Regions from separate parts of the Lysinibacillus sp. FSL M8-0355 genome, predicted to be linked through region 4. Evidence: riboswitches for the same ligand, from Rfam matches in the RefSeq annotation. Region 4 holds a riboswitch; each other region holds the start of a gene.
The links. Region 4 has a riboswitch for S-adenosylmethionine ahead of metA (homoserine O-acetyltransferase MetA). Riboswitches for the same ligand answer to the same signal wherever they lie in the genome.

Region 1 (6,068 bases), 760 kb from region 4:
GCTATAAATTCAATACATAGTAGAAAAGGAAGCTTGAGATATAACTCTCAGCTTCCTTTTTCATTCGTAAATGAAGTGACATGACACACTATTTTATTGTATGACTTTTTCCTGTGCTTCTTTTTTAATAAAACGTAACGCATGAAAGTGCTCTAATTGAGCCACTAAATTACCAATAAGGATAAAGCTACCGCCAATCACTAATTTCACTGTTAAACTTTCACCAATAAACATCATGGCAAACATGGCTGCAAAAATTGGTTCTAATGAAAAAATAAGTCCTGTATGTGTAGCAGAAGTATACTGTTGTGCAACAGTTTGCCCAACAAAGCAAAATGCACTACAAATGATACCGAGCCCTAAAATAGCCAGCCAGGATGACATTGAATTTGGCAATGTCGGTGTTTCAAATATAAATGTTAAGACAAGGGCATAGATACCAGCAAAGCCGAGCTGATAAATTCCGTATGAAATGGATTCAACATTTCGTGTAAATGAGCTATTCAGTAGTAAATAAATGGAATAGCATAGTGCTGCAATGGCTACTAATAAATCCCCTTTATGGAAGGTGAATGAGCCATGTGCTGTTAAGACTGTAATACCAATCATCGTGCAAATGACCGCAAAGCTAACGGCTCTCGATGGTAATTTTTTTTCAATGAAACTGCTGAAAATCGGCACTAATACTACGGTTAGGCTTAAAATAAAGCCTGCATTTGAGGCAGAAGTAGACTGTAAACCAAATAAACTTAACGCGAACACAATGAATAATAAAAATCCTTGAATAGCCGCATATTTTAATGTTTTACCATTTACTTTGATCATCCGTTTATAAAAAATAAGTCCTGCTACGAAAAATGCAATGATACAACGCAATGCCACCACATTATAAACTGCCAATGTTTCAAGCCCCATGACCATAAAGGTATAAGATAGTCCCCAAAACATTGTGACAATAACCATCAATACATTTGCTTTTCCTTGGATACTCATTATGTTCACCTACCATCTGTGTACTAAAACAGTTTTTATACTAAAATTTACTATATATCTTGTATTGTGATTAGTAAAACGAATGTTTATAATGAATAGGATTAAAAAAATTCATGTATATAGAGGGATGACGAATGAGCTTAGTTAAATATGAGATTTTAACAAAGGTGGCAGAGGTAGCAAGCTTTACAAAAGCAGCGGATGCACTAGGACTAACACAGTCTGCTGTGAGCCATGCCGTGTCTAGTTTAGAAAAAGAATTTGGCTTTGCTCTCATTCATCGAAGTCGTGCAGGTGTAACACTGACGAGTGAGGGGCAGACCATGCTAAGGGCGATGCGTCAGGTTCTGGATGCCCAGGAATTATTGCAGCAGGAAGCGGCCCATATACTGGGTGTAACACGCGGAAAAGTTCGAATTGGCGTTATTTCAAGTATTTCCTCGAATTGGATGCCAGAAATTGTTCGTATTATGGATCATCAATTTCCAGGGATACAAGTAGAGTTACGAGAGGGAGATTATTACGAAATTGAACAATGGCTGCTAAGTGGGGAAGTCGAAGTAGGATTCTTGAATGGTCAAAAATCAGAGCAATATCAATTTATGGAATTACAACAAGACCCTTTATTATGTATTGTTTCGGATAAAAGCCCTTTATTTCATAAGACAGAAATTGATATTGTTGACCTAGAAGATATGCCTTTTATCATGACTTCCTATAAAGGGACAAATGATGTAAAGGTACTGTTGGAGCAATATCATGTAAAGCCCCATATTCGCTTTGAGCTTTCTGAGGAGGTAGGGATTCTTTCAATGATTTCCCATCATTTAGGCATTAGTATTTTGCCTCAATTGGTCATTCAACATTTACCATCAACGTTAAAAGCAATCCCGCTAAAGCAAGGAGGCTACCGTACCATTGGAATTGCGATGAAGCACCATGCTTCCCCTGTTACCAAGAAATTTGCGGAAATATTAAGTGCTTGGTTAAAAGAGCAAAATAGTACGCTATGATTGTGGCTATTGAAGCACATCCTTACATTACGTTAAAATAGTATTTGTATATATTGTAGAAAATAGGTGAGTGTATGGGGACATTACAAGGCAAAACCGTACTCATTACAAGTGGGGGAACACTTGAAAAATGGGATCGTGTACGAGGGCACACGAATTTATCAAAAGGGACAATGGGCTGTTATTTAGCAGAGGCCGCATTGGCTAAGGGTGCGAATGTAATATATATGCATGGCTACTTTGCACAGCTTCCAGCAAATCACGACAAAATGACATTGGTAAAATTTGAAGGTATTGAGGATTTAGGAGAAAAGGTACGTCATGCGGTTCAGCTACAACAAGTCGATATTGTTATTATGGCTGCTGCTGGCTCCGATTGGGTTATTGACAAGGTTTATGATCAATCCGGTAATTTAATGGAGGAAGCGGGGAAAATGCCTTCTGACGAACCACCTATTATCCATTTTAAAAAGGCACCAAAAGTATTAGGGCAAATCAAGGGCTGGCAACCGAATGTAACGCTAGTGGGCTTTAAGCTAGAAGCTACAAATGATGAGGATTTTTTACTCGCTCGTGCAAGACTGCGTATGGAAGCCGCGCATGCTCAATTTATGGTTGCAAATAGCTCGCAGTCTTTATATGGCGGGGATGAGCCTCATTGGATCGTGCCTGCTGAGGGACAACCAATTAAGGTGATGGGCAAGCAACAGACAGCACAAACTTTAATGGAATGTTTGCATAGGGAATAACGTGATGAACTGTGGAGAAGGTCATACTTCTACACAGTTTTTTTCTTTGCCATTGTGGTTAGATAGACTGACATAGCATACAATACGATAGGATTATGAGTGAATTGTAACAGAGAGGATGCTATTACAAAGTATTCAGCTAGGTTTTCTAATATTTTATATTGACATTCGGATAACAGAATTATAGAATTATTTTCAAGAAATGCAGTACTCTTATCAAGAGAGGTGGAGGGACTTGGCCCCATGAAGCCTCGGCAACCGAGAAGATAGGTGCCAAATCCAACAGATGGTGTCTGAGAGATAGGAGGGGCTATCAATCGGTTTGATGCGTTGGCCTCTTTTGTACAACTAGGAGAATAAAGAGGGGGTGTATCGTATGGCTCAATCGGCAAAGGTAGATGATAAAAAATTAGAGGCAATTGCTAAGGCAATTCAAAATCTTGAATTTGGTGAAGTGAATATTACGATTCAAGATGGTGTGATTGTGCAAATTAATAGGCTTGAAAAGCAGAGATTTCCACAGAAGAAATAATGCTCATTTCAGTTGAACGATGTGAAAAGGCCACTAATAAGCATGGTTTCCATTGCTTACAAGTGGCTCTTTTTTATGGAAATTAGCTATAAAAGCTTTTTGGAATTGGACCGATATGACGACGATGATAGAGAAGGGGTTCTTTTTGAGAATTTGTAATGTCTAGCACTTGCCCAATAAAAATAGTATGATCGCCTGCATCTATTTGCTGAAATGATTTACATTGTAAAATAGCTGCTGTATCATGTAAAATCGGTAGCCCAAAAGTAGAAGTAGACCATTTAGCTTGAGCAAAGCGATCCGGGACTTTACTTGCAAATAATGTACATAAATGTTCTTGATTACTCGCTAAAATATTGACAGCGAATTTTTCCGCACCCATAAAGTAAGAATGGAGCTGAGATTTTTTATCAAGTGACCATAAAATAAGTAGTGGGTCAATGGAAACAGATGCAAAAGAATTGACTGTTAAGCCAATTGGATTCGTTTCATGACATGCTGTCACAACCGTTACACCTGTAGGATAGTTACCTAATGCCAATTTAAAAGCAGCTACTTGATCTGTCATTCAAATCACCTCTTTATAGTTAGTCATAAATTAGTTAACGGAGTTAGTAGGTAAATTGCACTTTTTTTCATACCATATAGTAACTCCTTTTCTTAAGTAAATTTTAAATCAATTAAACATCCAGGTAAAGCTAATGGGGGAAAGAAAGGGGAATTGCCATGACTTTATATTTTGATCATCTGGTACATCAAGTAGAATCACCAGAAAATATAAAGGTTTTCTTCAATAAACGAAATGTCCGTACAGTGAACGGTGGTCAACACACGATGTGGGGGACTTATAATACGCTAAGCTATTTTGGCTTAAGCTATATTGAACAAATCGCTATTTATGATCGTGATTTATTTGAGCAAGCGGCTCTGTACCCTTATTCCCTACATTATACGTTTAAACGTGATCGTGAGCGCCAAGGATTTTCACGAATTGCCTTGCGCACCAAAAATATTGAAGACGAGGGTCAACGATTGCGTGCATTGGGCTTTGAAGTATATGGTCCCGATGCTTGTAGCCGAACAAGACCAGATGGCACGACACTAGAATGGAAGCTATTGCATTTTGGCATGCCCAACCTTTCATTGGATTTTCCATTCTTAATTGAATGGGCAGATGAAGATGAGGAACGTTTGGCACAATTAAAAGCTAGTGGTGCAATCGATGAAAACCAAGCCATCACAATGGAATCTATTCAGTTTTTTGTCAAGGATGTGGAGGAGACGGTTCAGCTTTGGCAAAAGGTATTACAGCTACCCGATTCCGAGCAGCATGAGCAATTTGTGTCACTACAGCTACCAAATATGCGCTTGGATTTTTATGAGGAGACGGCAGCATCTGCCATGACGTTAGGGCATTTAAAAGAAGGACCCATCGGTGTAACATTGAAAGATCCACACCGAACAAAGGAAACATTAGTTTGTCCAGGTGCTTTTTATTGGATTAATAGATAAATTAAAAATCCACTTCAATTGTTGAAGTGGATTTTTATGTGCAAACATGTCAAAAAGCGGATTGAGCACTATTCATCTACCTCATCCACTTTCAATTTTGGAGCTTATAATTTTACAACATTTGATGCCTGGGGTCCTCGATTGCCTTCCACAACATCAAATGACACCTTCTGACCTTCTTCAAGTGTACGGAAGCCTTCCTCCTGGATGCCCGTAAAATGTACAAATACATCTTCTCCATCATCACATTCAATAAAGCCATAACCCTTTTCATTATTGAACCACTTTACGATCCCCTGTTGCATAAGCATTCGCCTCCAATGCGCTTGAATGTAAAATAAAGTTAACTAAGTTGTGCTATCATTGAGAAAATGTGAAAAATTGCATTTTCTCTTAGAACATACATGAATTGAACAAAGATGTCAATTGATTGTCGAAATGCTTGTGTATCTGGCTTTCTTTTTTTTCACAATTAAGACTATAATGGAAATGAACAACATAGAAAGTAGGATGCCAAATGACAACGAAAAATCAACCATTATCAGATTTAGAAATCGCTAGTCAAGCAGTAATCAAACCGATTACGGAAATTGCCAATGCTGCGGGTATTCCAGAGGATGCTCTTGAGCAGTATGGACGCTACAAAGCAAAAATTGATCCTTTAAAAATTACAGCTCAGGGTGAGGACGCAAAGGTTGTGCTAGTTTCAGCTATTAGTCCAACACCAGCAGGTGAAGGGAAGTCGACGGTTACTGTAGGACTAGCAGATGCTCTTCATCAATTAAATAAGAAAGTAATGGTCGCTTTACGTGAACCGTCATTGGGTCCAGTTATGGGCGTAAAAGGCGGGGCAACTGGCGGCGGCTACGCACAGGTTGTACCAATGGAGGATATTAATTTACATTTCACTGGCGACCTTCATGCGATTACAACAGCCAACAATGCTTTATCCGCATTCATTGATAATCATATCCATCAAGGAAATGCATTAAACATTGATCCACGACGCATTATTTGGAAGCGTGTGATGGACTTAAATGATCGTGCCCTTCGTAAAGTGGTTGTGGGATTAGGTGGCCCTGTTCAGGGCATGCCGCGCGAGGACGGCTTTGATATTACAGTGGCCTCCGAAATTATGGCGGTGTTCTGTTTAGCGACAAGTATTGAGGATTTACGTGAACGCATAGCTAGCATTGTGGTTGGCTATACATTTGAGCGTGAGCCTGTCTTTGTACGTGATTTACAAGTAGAAGGTGCCTTAACATTATT
Region 2 (6,068 bases), 1.7 Mb from region 4:
TTTTCCCAATATCGTGCACATCTCCTTTAACGGTAGCCAAAACCATTTTCCCTTTTCCAGCACTCTCTTCATCCTTTTCCATGAATTGCTCTAAATGGGCAACAGCAGCCTTCATCACGCCTGCTGATTGTAAAACCTCCGCTACAATGAGTTGGTTATCATTAAACAATCGACCTACCTCAGCCATACCAGCCATTAAAGGACCATTAATAATATCAAGTGGCGCCTCAAAGATTTCGCGTGCAGCATCTAAATCCTCAATCAGCCCTTCTTTTGTACCTTCTAAAATATAATAAGCTAAACGACCTTCAACCGTTTTTGGTATATCCGCTTCGGTTTTTTCTTTCTTTTTATCACGATAAAAGTCTGTGAATACTGCTAATGTTTCATCATTCGTATTAAACAGTAAGTCATTTGCAAGTTTAATTTCTGCCTCTGGAATGGATGCATAACGCTCTAGTTTCTCTGTATTGACAATGGCATAATCTAAGCCGGCCTGTGTACAATGATAAAGATACACAGCATTCAGTACTTCACGGCCAACTGGTGGTAAGCCAAATGAAATATTACTTACACCCAGTACAGTTAATGTCTGTGGCATCTTTTCTTTGATTAGTCGAATTCCTTCAATTGTTTCTAGAGCCGATCCAATATACTGCTCATCACCAGTCCCTACAGGGAACATCAACGGGTCGAAAATGATATCCTCCGGTGCAAGTCCCCATTTTTCAGTTAGTAATTTATAGGAACGTTCGGCAATTTCAAGCTTGCGATGACGATCAACGGCCATTCCTATTTCATCAATGGTTCCAACTACCAATGAGGCTCCATACTTCTTTACGAGTGGCATTACTGCATCAAATCGTTCTTCACCATCTTCTAGATTTATAGAGTTAATGATGGCTTTTCCTTGAGAAAATTTTAATGCTTCCTCAATGACCTTTTCATCTGTCGAGTCGATTACAAGAGGAACCTTAACCTTTTTCACAACCTCCTGCATAAAACCACGCATATCAGCTAATTCATCACGATCAGGGTTGGCTAAACAAATATCAATAACGTGTGCACCATTTTTTACTTGCGCACGTGCAATTTCTCCAGCTTCTTCAAACTTCCCATCAATGATTAAATTCTTAAATTTACGAGAGCCTATAACATTCGTTCTTTCACCAATAAATAATGGACGCATAGAACCGTCATACAATAATGGTTCGATTCCTGATACCGCATGACCATGTGTTTTCTCTGGTATTTGGCGTGGTTTTTCATCTTTTAAAACCTCACGGATAGCTGTGATATGAGCTGGAGTCGTCCCACAACATCCACCTACAATATTAAGCCAGCCCTTTTCTGCAAAGCCTTTTAATTTTTGTGATAAAGATTCTGGTGATTCATGATAGCAACCTTCTTCATCCGGTAAGCCTGCATTCGGATAACAGCTAATATAGCCTGTGGAAAGCTCTGCTAATGAACGAATATGATCCGTCATAAACTCTGGTCCAGTCGCACAGTTTAAGCCAACGGATAGTGGTTTAATATGTTCAATAGAAATATAAAAAGCATCAATCGTTTGCCCTGCGAGTGTTGTACCCATCGGTTCAATTGTTCCTGAAATCATGACGGGTAGTTCTTTGCCAGTTGCCGCGAAAGCACGTGCTACACCTAGAGTACCTGCTTTTACGTTTAACATATCCTGACTAGTTTCTAGTAAAAGGACGTCTGCTCCTGCCTCAATTAACGCCTTCGCCTGTACATAAAAGTTTTCCTCTAGCTCATCAAATGTAATACCGCCAGTTACGGATAATGTTTTTGTTGTTGGACCCATTGCGCCAGCAACAAAGCGTGGCCAATCTGATGTTGAAAAGTTATCCACTGCTTGACGAGCAATTTCGACGGCACGTTTATTAATTTCTTCCGCTTTTGCGCCAAGATCATATTCATTTAACACAAGAGGCGTCCCGCCAAAAGTATTCGTACAAATAATATCTGCGCCTGCCTCTAAGTATTTATGGTGAATTTCCTTAATTACATCAGGTCTAGTCAGCACAAGATTTTCATTACAGCCATCAAGCTCCTCCCCGCCAAAATCCTCAGCGGATAAGTTTTCGTTTTGTAGCATTGTTCCCATTGCGCCATCAAGAATTAAAATACGTTTCTCTAGTTGCTTTTCAATCAAGTGCTTAGCCATGTATACTTACCCCTTTTTTCTGTTCATCCAATTGCTCAATATATTTCATCAACTCTAATGTCATATCATAACGTAAAAATGGAGTGATAAGGTAAATGCCATTGAAATACTGCGCAGCCACCTCTACTAATTCCTTCGCAATGGCAATCCCCTCAAATGTTGCACGTTCTTTATCTTCACCACAGGCCTTCATTCTTGCTAAGGCATCTTCAGATAATTTTATGCCTGGCACCTCATGATGTAAGAATTCAGCACTTTTATAACTTGTAACGGGCATAATACCAATATAAATAGGTGCTTGTAAATGCTTGGTTGCCTCATAAATTTCCACAATTTTTTCCTTCGTATATACTGGCTGTGAAATAAAGTAGTCTGCTCCATACTCAATTTTCTTCTCTAAGCGTGCCACAGCACGATCTAATACACGGACATTTGGATTAAATGCAGCAGCTACTGAAAAATTTGCTTTTTTACGAAGTGGTTTACCTGAGAAGGAAATACCTTGATTTAACTGCTTAATTAATTGGATCAGCTCCATTGATGAGACATCATAAACACTTGTGGCACCTGGGAAGTCCCCAACTTTTGTTGGATCACCAGTAACAGCTAACACATCATGAATTCCTAATGCATTTAACCCCATTAAATGTGATTGCAGACCGATTAAATTACGATCTCGGCATGTAATATGTGTTAGAGGACGTACACCATTAGTACTCTTCAACAATGCACCCATAGCAATATTGCTAATACGTGGAGAAGCCAGAGAATTGTCTGCCATCATGACGACATCTGCTCCTGCATCATACAATTGTTTTGCCCCTTCCAGAAAACCATCAATTTCCAGATGTCTAGGTGTATCTAGCTCTACAATGACAGAGCGTTCGCGCTTTACTTTTTCATGAAGAGGTTCATACTTCGTTGGCTCTGCTTCACGAACAATTTGAATCTTCTCGGGTTTGGCATACTTTTCATGAACTGGTGATAACTCTTCTAAATACTTCTTCGCTGCTGCTATATGCTTCGGTGTCGTACCACAACAGCCTCCAATTAAGCGTACCCCTTGATCACGTAATTCCACAGCCGCTCGACCAAAATATTCAGCTTCTGACTCATAAACGACACGACCATCTTCTAAGTCAAGGAGTGAAGCATTCGGATAAGCCGACATAAATGCCTTATCAGGAAGTTCTACACCTTCAAACGCCTGAATGGTATGGTGTGGACCTAAACGACAATTGACACCCACAATATCCGCACCAAGTTTTTCTAGCTCATGCAGGGCGTTATTTAAAGACATACCGTTTTGTAAAACACCAGGTTCGTGCATGGAAACTTGCGCAATAATCGGTAATTTTGTCTTTGTCCGTAGCATCTTTAAGGTAGCTGTTAATTCTTCAAAATCATAATAGGTTTCGAGTAAAAGGCCGTCTGGATTCCCAGCAAGTAAAACACTCGCTTGCTCCTCAATAGTTGCTAAGATTTCATCTAACGTTGCATCACTTTTACGAATACCACGAATACCACCAATTGTCCCTAAGACAAACTGACCTCCATCTGCCGCAGCTCGCTTTGCGATTGTAATCGCTGCTTCATTAAATTGTTGGACACGCGATTCTAATCCATAGCGAGCTAATTTAATGGCATTTGCACCATACGTATTCGTTTGGATGATATCAGCACCAGCTGCAATATATTCTCTATGAATCTTTTCAATTAACTCAGGTTTCTGTACATTCATTTCCTCATGACAATACTCCAAACCATAGCCATAAAGTACTGTGCCTATTGCGCCATCTGCCGTCAATACATGCGTTTTTAACCTTTCAAGCAATCTCATTAAACTAGCCTCTCTTCCTATATCTCTGTATAATAAAAAGCCTTCTTTTATAAAAAAAAGAAGGCTTTAATGACTCATCATTGTTTTTTCCTTCTCATCTTCGACTCAATGGTCTTCTGGATTTAGCACCTGACAAAAAAGTTGGTTGCTGAAGCTTCAATGGGCCAGTCCCTCTGCTTCTCTTGATAAGAATGTAGTATGAATTTTTTAAATAATTAAAAGAATCATATCGTTTACTGACGAATGAGTCAAGACTATTTCACATAACAAAGATATTTTTCACTTAAAAGCTTAGAAATTGGCTAGTTCCTTTGCAAGCTCCTCACCGATTTTTTTCCCATTTTGAATACAAGCACCAATCCCTACCCCAAAGTATGAACAACCTGCGATGGATAGATTAGGATAGTTTTCTTGTAATTCTTGAACTAAACCTTGTAATGCTTCACGGTGAGCTAGATCATATTTTGGCATTTGATCAATCCATTTTGTGACATTAATAACTGTTGGCTGTTCCTCTATTCCTAGGCTCTTGCGCACATCCTCTAAAGCAACCGCTGCTAATTCTTCGTCAGACATGGCACGGAGTTGCTCATATGCTGGATTGATGCTTTTATAAAAGAGTCGCACAAGTAATTTATGATCTCTTGATGTATGCCTCCATTTACGACTTGTCCAAGTTGCAGCATTACATGTAACGTCAGAATTATGTGAGACAATATAGCCCGTTCCATCTGCTGGCAATCTAGAGTCTGGTACATCAAAACCTAAATAGATCGTAATTGCTGAAGCTGTCGTAAATTGGTCAAAATAACGGTTTAATGATTCATCCTGTAGTAGGCCTTGAACAGCCTCATTCGGCAGTGCTAAAACGACATAATCTGTCTCGATGCTTTCACCATTAGCTAAGGCAATTGAATAGTGGTTTTCTTGCTTTTGAACATTGACAGTTGCGACACCCTTGATGATCTCTACATCAGTTAATGTTTGTTCGAGACGATCAATTAGAGAAGATAAACCGTTTTTGAACGATATAAACTTTTTATTGGCTGCTTTAGCAAATTGCTCACGATTCGCATCAAAGCCTTTTATGATACTTCCATACTCGTTCTTATAGTCAATCAAGTACGGTAAAGTAGAGGCAATCGAAAGCTGGTGTAAATCCCCTGAATAAACACCTGCAAGAACGGGTGCAATTTGATTTTTCACAAGCTCTTCCCCTAAATAATAGGTTAAAAACTCTCCAATTGAACTTTCCTTTGTGAAGTCTTTGTTTGGTAAAGTCAAATCTTTTAATGCATCTTGTTTACCTTGCTCTGTAATCAATGTGCTTTGCTCCAAGGATGCCAAACTCATTGGTATTCCAAAAGTAGAATCTGCCGGAATGGCATGTAATTCATTATTCGTATAAATATAGGAAATACCTGTTTCGTTGTAAACTAGATTCTCCTCAAAATCAAGCTCCTGTACAAGCTCCATAACACCTTTATGACGAGCTACAATCGAGTCAGCACCTGTTTCCATAATAAAACCTTGCTCATGTGTTGAATATAATTTGCCCCCTAAATATGTATTTTTTTCTACAAGCACTAGACGCACATCTACATTATTTTCCTTCACTTGACGTTGTAAATAATGCATTGTGCATAATCCTGTAATACCGCCACCTAATACAACAACTGTTTTCATAGTAACCGCCCCTATTTTTAGTTCTTCCTACAGTATAAACTTATTTTCATTGAAAATTACGTTAAACCCTTTACAAATTTAGCAAAAATAGAGCTACCTCATCTGTGAGATAGCTCTAGCTTAATCATATGGAATTTCCATTTCAAGGTTTACAAAAAATACACATATTTATAGGTACTATAGTGTTTAATATGTTTAAAAAATACGGAAACATAAACGTTAATTTAGTAGTCTATCCTTTTAGATTTTGGGAAAAGCTCGCTAAGTTTTCTGCTGAATTCGTTACTTCTGTAAATGATGTCCCTAACTCGTTTAATATCCCGACGATTGCTTGTATTTTCGTTGCCATACAGT
Region 3 (6,068 bases), 1.1 Mb from region 4:
TCTTCTAGTAAATGGAAGGGATAAAACCTATTTAATGATATAACCGATTCTTCGAAGAGCATTATTAATAAAATCACGAATATACATAAAAATCTCTTCTCGTTCTACTTCGTGAAATAAATTGTGATAGCAATTTGCCCATTCTTTAAATTGAAACTCTGTAAACTCTTGTTGATGGAGCCAATTTCGAGTTTGTCGTGTTTCCGTAATTTTATCTTTCTCAGCTGTCATAATGAGCATAGGCATATTCGGAAATTCACCTTTTGGAAGCATCACTAAATTTTTCATCATCTGCTGAAGCTCTCGATACCATTTCACTGAAACGACTGACATGAATGGTACCTCATCTTTCATTTCGTCCCTACCTTCAACATTGCGTGTAAGGTTCTCATATGAAATATTGTGAGTCATTTTAACATTTGCAGTCAATGCACTTAGACTCGTTAAAGCATTTGATAATTTACCTGGTAAAAGCTTTAATTGCAGCCACGGTGATGTCAAAATAATGCCTGCACATTCATATTGCTTCTTTTGCATTGTGTGAAGAACTAACGTTGCTCCAAGCCCATGTCCTATTACAAAAGTTGGTAAATTATATGAAAAAGCATTCTCAATCAGATTTCTTGTATATTTATTGTACAATTTGAAGTCCTCATCATGGACACGAGCAAACCTTGCATTCACGCCATGATTAGGTAAATCTCCCATGACTATGTGGAAGCCTTCCAATCTTAATTTCTCTATCAGCCATGCATACCATCGGTGATTTTCATATGCACCATGAACTATAGCAATCACAGCCTTTGCTTGTCCTTCAGCTTCCCATTTCCACATTCACATAGTCCTCCTAAAAAATAATTACACATTGATTATATCGAAATAAATAGCTCATTTTAATTTTATATTTCCATAAAGTTGCGTATTTGATACGATAATACTACATTATAGAAAGAATTGAGGCGATTTTCATGATTTATCCATTTAAAGATAAAATGCCAAAGATCGATCCATCTGTCTTCATTGCTGATTACGCAACTGTTACGGGCGACGTAACAATTGGTGCGGAAACAACCATTTGGTTTAATACGGTCATTCGTGGTGATGTTTCCCCAACCATTATTGGGAAACGTGTCAGTATCCAAGATCTTTGTTGCTTACATCAAAGTCCAAAATTTCCGCTAATTATTGAAGATGAGGTAACAGTTGGACACCAAGTCACTTTACATAGCTGTACAATTCGCAAAAATGCTTTAATTGGTATGGGCTCCATTATATTAGACGGGGCAGAGATTGGAGAGGGTGCATTTATTGGGGCAGGAAGCCTAGTACCTCCTGGTAAAGTCATTCCTCCGAATAGTTTAGCATTAGGTCGTCCGGCAAAAGTAGTCCGTGAATTAAATGCAGAAGATAAAGAGGATATGGAACGTATCGTGCGCGAATATGCAGAAAAAGGACAATATTATAAATCCCTTCAGAAGTAAACAATATACACAAAAATTCAATATTAACGAAAAAAATACCTCGCATTTCCGTGTAACCAAAATGTTCACGGATCGTAGCGAGGGATTTTTTGTAAAACAAAGGGGACAATATTGCCCCTTTCCTTTTTAATACATTAGAATAATTTTCTAATGTCTTCATTACTTTAGCTCAATAGTTTATAGATGTGCCTTTTCTCGTAGAGCATCTGCTTTATCGATTTGTTCCCATGGTACATTTAAATCTGTACGACCAAAATGACCATAAGCTGCCGTTTGTTTATAAATCGGACGACGTAAATCTAGCATTTTAATAATACCTGCTGGACGTAAATCAAATAGCTCACGTACCCACTCTACGATTGCGCTTTCTTTCACTTTACCTGTACCAAATGTGTCAACCGCAATGGAAACTGGTTGAGCCACACCAATCGCATAGGCAAGTTGTACCTCAGCGCGTTCTGCCAAGCCAGCTGCTACAATGTTTTTTGCTACATAACGTGCCGCATAAGCCGCTGAACGGTCTACCTTTGTTGCATCCTTACCAGAGAATGCGCCACCACCGTGACGTGCATAACCACCGTATGTATCAACAATGATTTTACGTCCTGTTAAACCAGCGTCCCCTTTAGGTCCACCGATAACAAAACGGCCAGTCGGGTTAATAAAGTATTTCGTGTTTGCATCTAATAATTCACTTGGCACAACGGGTGCAATAACAAATTCTTTCAGATCAGCTTGAATTTGTTCAAGTGTTGCTTCTTCATCATGTTGTGTTGAAATAACAATTGTATCCACTCGCACAGGTACATTATTGTCATCATATTCAATCGTTACTTGTGTTTTTCCATCAGGACGTAAATACGCTAATTCACCTGATTTACGAACTTCTGTTAATCGGCGTGCTAATTTATGTGCTAAGCTGATTGGCAATGGCATTAGTTCAGGTGTTTCATTACATGCATAACCAAACATTAGACCTTGGTCACCAGCACCAATTGCTTCAATATCAGCATCTGTCATAGAGCCTTCACGAGCCTCTAAAGCTTGGTCAACACCTTGTGCAATATCAGGCGATTGTTCGCCAATAGCTACAAGCACCGCTAGATTTTCAGCATCAAAGCCATATTTACCACGTGTATAGCCAATTTCTGCTACAGTATCACGAACGATACCTTTAATATCAACGTAAGTAGAAGTAGTTATTTCTCCTGCTACTAATACTAATCCTGTTGTGACAGTTGTTTCACACGCTACACGTGCATTTGGATCTTCTGCTAAAATAGCATCTAAAATGGCATCCGAGATTTGGTCACAAATCTTATCTGGATGTCCTTCTGTTACACTCTCTGATGTAAACAGTCGACGGTTTGTCATTTGGTTTTCCTCCTATTACTCTTACAAAAAGTAGTTGTGTATGAATACGGTACTCATTACCCATGTCAAGTCCGCTCCTAAGGATTGAACTCTCAAGCCGTTACTGCTGCTTTTAACACGAGGATTTCGAAAGATCTGTCATTATAATAAGGAAAGAACTACATATACTTACCTTTACATTCTTTTTTAGCAATAAAAAAATCCTTTACTCACGTTACTGCACATGAGGAAAGGAATAATGACTTCGTAACCTTTCACTCTTATCGTTCAAGGGATGTTCCCTTGCATCAGGTTGGCACCAACGCATGCTGTGAAATAAAACATGCAGGTTGCCGGGTTTCACAGGGCCTGACCCTCCACCAGCTCGGGATAAGAGTATCCGTTCAATTTCATGTTACTGAAAAGGTTGAACGTTGTCAAATATTTTCTTATGTATTACTGTATAGAAAGGAAGGAACTGATTACACAAAAACTTTTCATACTTGGATGATGATGTAAATAGAAGCAAATTAATCCCTACAACATACCTAGCTACTTGTGGTAACATATGTGTGGCTCAATTTTTGCGCCTAATTACAGTAGGATTGATCGGATTCTACTCGAAAAACATTATTTTTTGTCAGTTTATTGAAAAGTGATAAAAACTCTAAAATAATTTCTTAATTAGTATAGATTATTTAAGCAATTGTGTTATACTATTTTTGAAATTAAGAAAAAATCCCTCTAAATCAAGGGAATACTATAAAAAAGGATGGTATTTAATCGATGAATTCAGTAGAAATTGCAAACGAACTGAAGGAATTATTAAACGGCGGTAACATTAATGTTCAACTTTCAGTACCACAATTAGCAGAAAAAGCTACATCTCGTGGTGAAGCAATGTTAACAGTAGATGGCGCAGTTCGTGCAGAAACTGGCAAATACACTGGTCGTTCACCTAAAGATAAATATACGGTAGAAGAAGAAAGCACAAAAGATCAAATTGACTGGGGTAAAGTCAACCAACCGATTTCTTCTGAAGTGTTTGATAACTTATATGTAAAAGTAATAAAATATTTAAAAGAACGTGACGAGTTATTCGTATTTAAAGGCTTCGCAGGTGCTGACAAAGATTCACAATTAAGCATCCAAGTAATTAATGAATACGCTTGGCACAACCTTTTTGCTCATCAATTATTTATCCGTCCAACTGAAGAAGAATTAGCTTCTCATGTTGCAGACTTCACTGTCATCTCTGCTCCTAACTTTAAAGCAGACCCTGCAGTTGATGGTACTGCTTCTGAAACTTTCATCATTGTATCACTTGAAAAGAAAATGATCTTAATCGGTGGTACTGAATATGCTGGTGAAATGAAAAAATCTATTTTTGGTATCATGAACTACTTATTACCACAGCAAGGTATCCTTTCAATGCACTGTTCAGCAAACGTTGGTGAAGCTGGCGATGTGGCATTATTCTTCGGTCTATCTGGTACTGGTAAAACGACATTATCCGCTGATCCAGATCGTAAGCTAATTGGTGACGATGAACACGGCTGGTCTGATAATGGTGTATTCAACATTGAGGGTGGCTGCTATGCAAAAACAATCAACCTTTCTGCTGAGAAAGAACCAGAAATCTACAATGCAATCCGCTTCGGTTCTGTTTTAGAAAACGTAGCTGTTGATCCAGAAACTCGTATTTGTGACTATGATGATGGTTCATTAACAGAAAATACACGTGTAGCTTATCCAATCCAATACATCGAAAATATTGTTGATCCTTCTGTTGCAGGTCATCCAAAAACAATCATCTTCCTAACAGCTGATGCGTTTGGCGTATTACCTCCAATCAGTAAATTAACAAAAGAGCAAGCAATGTATCACTTCCTAAGCGGTTTCACTTCTAAGCTTGCTGGAACTGAACGCGGTGTAACAGAGCCAGAACCAGTATTCTCTACTTGCTTCGGTTCTCCATTCCTTCCACTTCCAGCAACAGTGTACGCAGAAATGTTAGGTCAAAAAATTGACGAGCATGGTGCACAAGTATTCCTAGTGAACACTGGTTGGACTGGTGGCGAATATGGTACAGGTAGCCGTATGAAGCTGTCTTACACACGCACAATGGTACGTGCAGCAATCGACGGAAAATTAACAAATGTTGAAACGACACAAGATGCTGTCTTCGGTTTACACATTCCAACAGCAGTTGAAGGTGTACCGTCAGAAGTGTTAAATCCTCGTGAAGCATGGGCAGATAAAGCTGCATATGATGCGAAAGCTGCTGAACTTGCAGGCTTATTCAACGAAAACTTCAAGAAATTCTCAAACGTTTCTGATGCCATTACTACACTTGGTGGCCCATTAAAATAACGACTAGACACAAGAATCAAAGGGAACGAATTCATTCGTTCTCTTTTTCTTTACCTTGAAGGTAGCTAGTATTAGGGAGATACATATGACAAAAAAATATAAAATACTATTTTCTATTCTTATAATGTTGTTAGCTTTATTTGTTGGCGCTGGTTTTTTTGCAGGAAATTACTTTTATAATCTGGCATTAAATCCTGACACTGATAAAACAGCAGTGCTAGATGCACCTCATAATGTAATAGCTGTCAATCCTCAGGAAGCTAAAGAGAAAGAAACAACTGAGCAATGGTTTCATAAGCAATATGAAGATGCTTCGCTTCAATCCTATGATTCGCTAAAGCTCCATGCTTACTCCATCCAAAATGATCACCCCACTGACAAATGGGCTATCATCTTTCATGGCTATTCAAGCGAAGGCGCACAAATGACAAAGTATGCTAAACATTTTTATGATATGGGCTATCATGTACTTATTCCAGATGCGAGAGGCCATGGTAAAAGTGAAGGAGATTATATTGGCATGGGCTGGCATGATCGTTTTGATGTTGTTTCATGGGTCAATCACATTGTCAGCTTAAATGAGAGCGCTGAAATTGTTCTTTATGGTGTTTCGATGGGTGGAGCCACTGTCATGATGGCTTCAGGAGAGAATTTACCAACAAACGTTAAAGCAATCATTGAGGATTGTGGCTATTCTTCAGTATGGGATGAATTTTCCTATCAGTTGAAAGCAATCTTTCACTTACCTGCATTTCCAATCATGCATTTCTCTTCTGTAGTGACGAAACTAAAAGCAGGCTATACATTAGGTGAAGCGAGTGCAGTTGAACAAGTGGCAAAATCGAAGACACCCATGTTGTT
Region 4 (6,068 bases):
TACAACAGCAATATGAGGTTGATGTGTTTGGTTTCGGTGATGCCTTACATCGTGCAGATCCAAAACAGTGGAAAAAAATTAAGGATGAGTGGGCTTCCATCTTTCCAGATTTGGCGGTAGATGTGCAAGTGAAAGTAACGACACAAGGTTTAGGTACGATGCAAAATTCATTATTAAACAAGCCAAAGGAGGAGTAACGAAATGGTGCTAGCTGTAGCCATCTTTATCATTTCAATGATCCTAGCACTTATTTTTATACCAAAACTAAAAAAGCAGCATGATTCAAAAACCATTGTCGTATTTTCTATTTTGCTTCTCATCGGAACGGCTTTGAATATGGGAAATGCGCTAAAAATCCATATTCCAAGCCCATTGGATTTGATTACCTTTATCTTTACACCAATTAAAGATTATATTGTGTCATTAACAAAATAGATAGAAGGATAAAAAATGGAGGGTTGCTCGATGGAAAAAGAGATTATTAGTTCAAGACAATTTACAATCATTACATTCCTCTATTCTATCGGAACGGCAATTTTAATTATCCCTTCTAGTATTACGGGTGCCGCTAAGCAAGATGCATGGATTGCCGCCTGCATTGGAGTTGTCCTTAGCCTGCTGGCCGTTAAATTATTTTTAACACTAGCCAACCAAACACCGTCACTTAATTTTGTAGAGGCAAATGAAAAAATTCTTGGTCGTTTTTTTGGAAAAATCACAGCCAGTTGTTTCCTAATCTTAACCTTTCTATCTGCTGGAGAATTACTCTATTTTATCGGTATTTTTATGAAAACCGAAGTCATGCCGGAGACTCCGACATTAGCATTTGCCTTGATGTTTAGTATTATCATTATGTACGCTGCTTATTTAGGCATTGAGACCTTTGCCCGTTCAGCAGAAATTATTTTTCCAGCATTTGTCTTTATTTTTATTTTTTTTATGGTTTGTATTACGCCTCAAATTCATTTTGAGAACATTCAACCCTTATTAGAAGCAACCAAAACATCTATGCTTTATAGTATTGCACGCTTTATGAGTATCTTTTCCTTTCCATTACTGGTGTTATTAATACTGTATCCTGCTGGTGTCAATGTACAGCCATCTGCACAGAAAGGGTTATATTTTGGGACAATCCTCGGTGGCATCGTCTTAATTACGTTGATTGTGCTATCGATTCTTGTTTTAGGACCTGAGAATACGTCATCTAGAACATTTCCTAGCTATGCCTTAGCGCAAAGAATATCGATAGGGAATTTTTTGCAGCGCATTGAAATCATCATGGCCTTTATGTGGATTTCATCCATTTATATTCGCACATTTATGTATTTCTATACGACTGTTGTCGGTCTTGCGCAAATTTTAAAAATCAAGGATCATCGCCCTCTCATATTACCGATGGGTCTAATTGTCATTGGGCTTTCTCAAATTATTCATCCAGACATTGTACATTCAACCAATTACAATAATGAAATTTGGCCAATCTTTTCTTTTATAATCACCATTTTATTACCGATACTTTTATTGATTGTCGCAGTTATACGAAATCGCAAAACCAAAGCTCAAAGTACCGAAACGCCTAATACAGAAACAACGAATGACAATCAAAAAGTCTAATTTCTTTTATGGTGAGAAAAGAAATTAGACTTTTTATTAATTAAATATGATATTCAATTTCATCTACAAAATCCCATTCGTATGGTGTTTCTTGGTAAACATAGTAGTTCAACCAGTTAGAGAATAATAAATGCGTATGGGCACGCCATGTATTCATTGGCTCCTGTGATGGATCATCATTCGGGAAGTAATTCACAGGAACAGCGATATCTATGCCCTTTGCGACATCACGGCTATATTCATCGGCTAATGTTGTCGCATCATACTCCAGATGCCCTGTAATCATAATGTTTTTATTATCTTTTGATTGGACGATGAACACACCTGCATCCTCTGAATAGGATAATAATCGTAAGTCTGGATGATTGCGAACCTCGTCGATCGAAACAGAAGTATAGCGTGAATGTGGAGCGGTAAATAAATCACTGAAGCCACGTACTAAATCCACTGTTAAATCGGTGATTACATGGGAATAGACACCTGAGCATTTAGCTGAAAGTTCTACCTTTCCTATCCCATAATGATGATACAGTGCCGCCTGTGCCCCCCAACAGATATGTAAAACGGATGTCACATTCTTTTTGGACCAGTCCATAATTTCTGAAATTTCCCGCCAATAGTTAACTTCTTCAAAGGCCATTTTTTCTACAGGTGCTCCCGTAATAATCATCCCGTCATAGCGACGGTGACGAATTTGGTTGAACGTTGTGTAAAATAGCTGTAAATGTGATTTACTGACGTTTTTCGACTCATGTGTGGCCGTATTTAAAAAGGTGATATTTACCTGTAGCGGTGTATTCCCTAATAAACGTAGTAATTGAAGCTCCGTTTTTTCTTTTTCAGGCATTAAATTCAATATTAATATGTTTAACGGACGAATTTGCTGTGTTTTCGCACGGTCCTCTTCCATGACGAAGATTTTTTCCTCACGTAAATGTTCTCCAGCTGGTAAATTTTTCGGAATATTAATTGGCATCTTGCGTTCCCCTCTCTTTGATCACTCTCTTTTAGCAAACCTTGCTGACAAATTAAAAAATCCTCCTCATTCCATACGAGATAGAATGAGAAGGATTTTTTCACGTCCACTCTTATCTCTCAAAGGAAAAATCCTTCGCTGGAATTAGCACCTTTCTAACAATTGTTAGAGGTTGCTGAAGCGTCATCGGGCCAAATCCCTCAGCTTCTCTTGATAAGATTATTTAATTACATCGAATTGTAGCATGAATTAGTTAGAATATCAATAATTCATAGAATATTTTGTGATTCAAATGCATGTTCCTCGTTTATTTGATGTACACTAAGCTTGCTATAAGTAGTGTTTCTACATTTAAAATTTATGGTAAACATGCCGTATTTATGTTACCATATAACTTTAGTAACAGAGAGGAACGTGAATACTTTGATTAAAATTGAATTTCCAAAACCTGATGTAGTCATCCGTCAACGTGAACAAGAAGTAAAACCTGGTGATGTGCCTATCACACCATACTTTGGTTTTATTGACTTCCATAAAATCACACGTGATAAAGGCGGCATTTTTTTATTCTATAATGACAAGAATGAGCTATTATTTGTCGGCAAAGCACGTAAAATTCGTCAACGTATTAAAAAGCATTTCGAGGACAATGTATCTCCGATGAAAAATCATCGTGATGAAGTGTTCAAAATTGAGGTCTATGAAGTAGAAGATCCAATGGAACGTGAAATTTACGAAACATATGCGATTAACACTTTCCGCTCCAAATACAATGTAGAGAAAGTCTTTTATTAAGATATCTTGTAAAGAAACCGAAATCTCATTTAATGGGATTTCGGTTTTTGTCTTATATAGAGGTTACGCGATCTATTGGCGTACTCTCGCCGTTTATTCGCAAATCAATCGTGTATAGCTCAGGATCTTTGGTGATGATTTTATATACATAGGGTTGAGCCACTTTTCGTTGCTCGCTACCTTCTTTCAGTTGGATGACTTGACTATTTTCTTCAGCCGCAATACTTGCCAGCACATTCCCTTTCGAATAATAAACAAGATAATACGTAGAGTCATCTTCATACAATAATTGAATCTTATCATTAGCCTCAATTTTTTGTTGAATATTGTCTGGAACGACAGTTAGCTCATGAATCATTAGTGATTTGGTAGGCGTTTTAGCGTTACATGCTCCTAACATTAATAAGCTCATTAAACCTAGCAACACGAATTTTTTCACGTTACTCCCCTTCCCTTATGACTATTCTAAGAAAAAAGCTTTACGCTCCTTAGCAATCCAGTCTTCTAATTCCTGATCATCACGTTTTACCAATCGATTGATAAGGACGTCATGCCAAACATAATCCTCTAACAAATAAATATGGACAGGGTCATTGGTGATAAAGGCCATTTCTTGCGTAGATGGAGAGTGACCATAAATCATTTCCTGACCATCTACCGATAAAATAAACCAATGTGGTGTAGACGTTTTTTTCGTGTAGTGTGTAGCTCTATGCTGGTCAATCGACTCTAGCTGTTCCCCTACATATAGGGTAATACCATGAATAGGAACATGCTGTGCCACTTCTTGAATATCTCCCCTTAAAGTATCATACATATCTTCCCACATCGATAGAATCACTTTTTTCTTGGCTTTTTTTAAAAGTGACTGGCAATAGTTGATGATCGCCTCCTTGCCCTTTAGCATGACTACTTTTGGCTCCACTTCCTGCACTTTTTCCTCTAATTTTTCTAATTTCGTACTCATGGATGTAAAATTCGATTGCCAGCGCTGCTGCATTTGCTGTAAAAACACAGACACAGGCATAGCCGCATAGGTCGTTTGTTCAGCCGTTTCTTCTTTTAGCACAATTCCCTTTTCTACAAGGACGTTTAAAATATCATAAATTCTTGCGCGTGGTATACCAGAATTTTTACTGACCTGATAGGCACTAACATGACTTTGCTGCACAAGTGCCGTATAGGCCTTTGCTTCATATTCTGTAAAGCCCATGTCTTTCAACTGGGCGATTAATTCCTCCATGTAATCCCTCCATTATCTTTATTATAGGCTACTGTTGTGAAGATTTGCCAATGAAAAAATGAGGGTTTACAGCGTAATTAAAATTAGTTACTATTTCAGTAGTAACTAATTTAAAAGAGGTGTAATATGTTTTTTGAAGTCGATGTACATATTCTTATCCTGTTAATTTCATTTGGATTTCTGGCGGCTTTTGTCGACTCAGTAGTGGGAGGAGGCGGTTTAATTTCATTGCCAGCTTTATTGTTTGCTGGCCTCAATCCAGCCGCTGCTGTTGCAACCAATAAACTTGCCGGGACAATGGGCTCACTGACATCTTCCATTTCCTTTTATCGTTCTGGTCAGCTTGAAATACGATCCGTTCTCAAATATTTCCCGCTTGCCTTTGTCGGCTCCTTATTTGGTGCATGGACCGTGCATTTAATCAATCCAGCATTACTAAAGCCATTAATGCTCGTGATGCTGGCAGCCGTTGCGGTTTATACAATTTTCAAAAAGGATTGGGGCGCTGTCTCTAGCGTAAAAACTCTCTCTAGAACCCACTTACTATTATTTATGGGATTATTATTTGGCATTGGTTTTTATGATGGGTTTCTTGGACCTGGTACAGGCTCTTTTTTAATCTTTAGCTTCTTGTTGATAGGCTTTGATTTTTTAAAGGCGGCAGGAAATGCAAAGTTTTTAAATTTGGCAAGTAACGTGGCAGGCCTTTGTATGTTCGCCTACTTAGGTCAAATCCATTTTGTTTATGGCTTCGTGATGGGCATTGCTCAAATTGGTGGCGCTATGCTTGGTTCCCGAATGGCGATCAAAAAAGGAAGCGGTTTTGTTCGTACGCTCTTTATCGTAGTGACAGTGACATTGCTTGCGAAAAATGCCTATGATTTTATGATTCATTAAACACAAAAACGCCACAGACTTGTATCTGCGGCGTTCTTTGATTTAAATCATGAGTTGCTCATTTTTGAATTTATGACTTGTGGCTAAGCTAACGAGAATAAAAATAATGAAGGATGCAACAATGGGAATCGTAACCGTGTGCATACCAAAGACGGAAGGATAAAAGCGATCAATCATAATATACAAGGACATGCCTGTAATCATGGACGCCATCGCACCATATTTATTGGCTTTTTTCCAATACAATCCTAAAACTACTGTCCAGATAAAGACAGCCTCTAGCCCACCAAAAGCAAATAAATTCAACCACACTAATAAATCGGGTGGGTTGAGCGCAAAGATAATAACAGCTAAGCCAATAACCGTTGTCACAACAAAGCTTGCACGTTTAATCTCTGCATCACTAGCTTGTGGCTTCATGTAATTTAAATAAATATCTTTGACAACCGTGGAGCTGACCAGCATAAGCAGGGCATTGACAGTTGACATGGTAGCAGCCATTGGCGCAGCTAAGACGATCCCCGCTAAAAATGGTGGCAATAC

Region 1: another riboswitch for S-adenosylmethionine. It lies ahead of MKY46_RS08390 (YezD family protein); the one in region 4 lies ahead of metA (homoserine O-acetyltransferase MetA).
Region 2: another riboswitch for S-adenosylmethionine. It lies ahead of MKY46_RS20655 (bifunctional homocysteine S-methyltransferase/methylenetetrahydrofolate reductase); the one in region 4 lies ahead of metA (homoserine O-acetyltransferase MetA).
Region 3: another riboswitch for S-adenosylmethionine. It lies ahead of metK (methionine adenosyltransferase); the one in region 4 lies ahead of metA (homoserine O-acetyltransferase MetA).

What each region holds. Positions count from the first base shown of each region.
Region 1 covers NZ_JBBPAI010000001.1:1,760,781-1,766,848, forward strand. The annotation lists gene MKY46_RS08375 (DMT family transporter) at 94-993, opposite strand; gene MKY46_RS08380 (LysR family transcriptional regulator) at 1,128-2,006, shown strand; gene MKY46_RS08385 (phosphopantothenoylcysteine decarboxylase domain-containing protein) at 2,081-2,755, shown strand; SAM riboswitch class I at 2,966-3,062, shown strand; gene MKY46_RS08390 (YezD family protein) at 3,132-3,287, shown strand; gene MKY46_RS08395 (flavin reductase family protein) at 3,370-3,855, opposite strand; gene MKY46_RS08400 (VOC family protein) at 4,014-4,799, shown strand; gene MKY46_RS08405 (cold-shock protein) at 4,904-5,104, opposite strand; gene MKY46_RS08410 (formate--tetrahydrofolate ligase) at 5,317-6,068, shown strand, end outside.
Region 2 covers NZ_JBBPAI010000001.1:4,222,522-4,228,589, forward strand. The annotation lists gene metH (methionine synthase) at 1-2,188, opposite strand, end outside; gene MKY46_RS20655 (bifunctional homocysteine S-methyltransferase/methylenetetrahydrofolate reductase) at 2,181-4,028, opposite strand; SAM riboswitch class I at 4,120-4,220, opposite strand; gene MKY46_RS20660 (protoporphyrinogen oxidase) at 4,320-5,714, opposite strand; gene MKY46_RS20665 (globin-coupled sensor protein) at 5,947-6,068, opposite strand, start outside.
Region 3 covers NZ_JBBPAI010000001.1:3,668,130-3,674,197, forward strand. The annotation lists gene MKY46_RS17780 (alpha/beta hydrolase) at 28-834, opposite strand; gene MKY46_RS17785 (gamma carbonic anhydrase) at 969-1,481, shown strand; gene metK (methionine adenosyltransferase) at 1,659-2,855, opposite strand; SAM riboswitch class I at 3,113-3,231, opposite strand; gene pckA (phosphoenolpyruvate carboxykinase (ATP)) at 3,621-5,207, shown strand; gene MKY46_RS17800 (alpha/beta hydrolase) at 5,293-6,068, shown strand, end outside.
Region 4 covers NZ_JBBPAI010000001.1:2,525,253-2,531,320, forward strand. The annotation lists gene MKY46_RS12370 (Ger(x)C family spore germination protein) at 1-197, shown strand, start outside; gene MKY46_RS12375 (hypothetical protein) at 202-435, shown strand; gene MKY46_RS12380 (GerAB/ArcD/ProY family transporter) at 466-1,614, shown strand; gene metA (homoserine O-acetyltransferase MetA) at 1,655-2,590, opposite strand; SAM riboswitch class I at 2,700-2,810, opposite strand; gene MKY46_RS12390 (nucleotide excision repair endonuclease) at 2,960-3,385, shown strand; gene MKY46_RS12395 (hypothetical protein) at 3,438-3,824, opposite strand; gene MKY46_RS12400 (TrmB family transcriptional regulator) at 3,846-4,628, opposite strand; gene MKY46_RS12405 (TSUP family transporter) at 4,755-5,525, shown strand; gene panF (sodium/pantothenate symporter) at 5,568-6,068, opposite strand, start outside.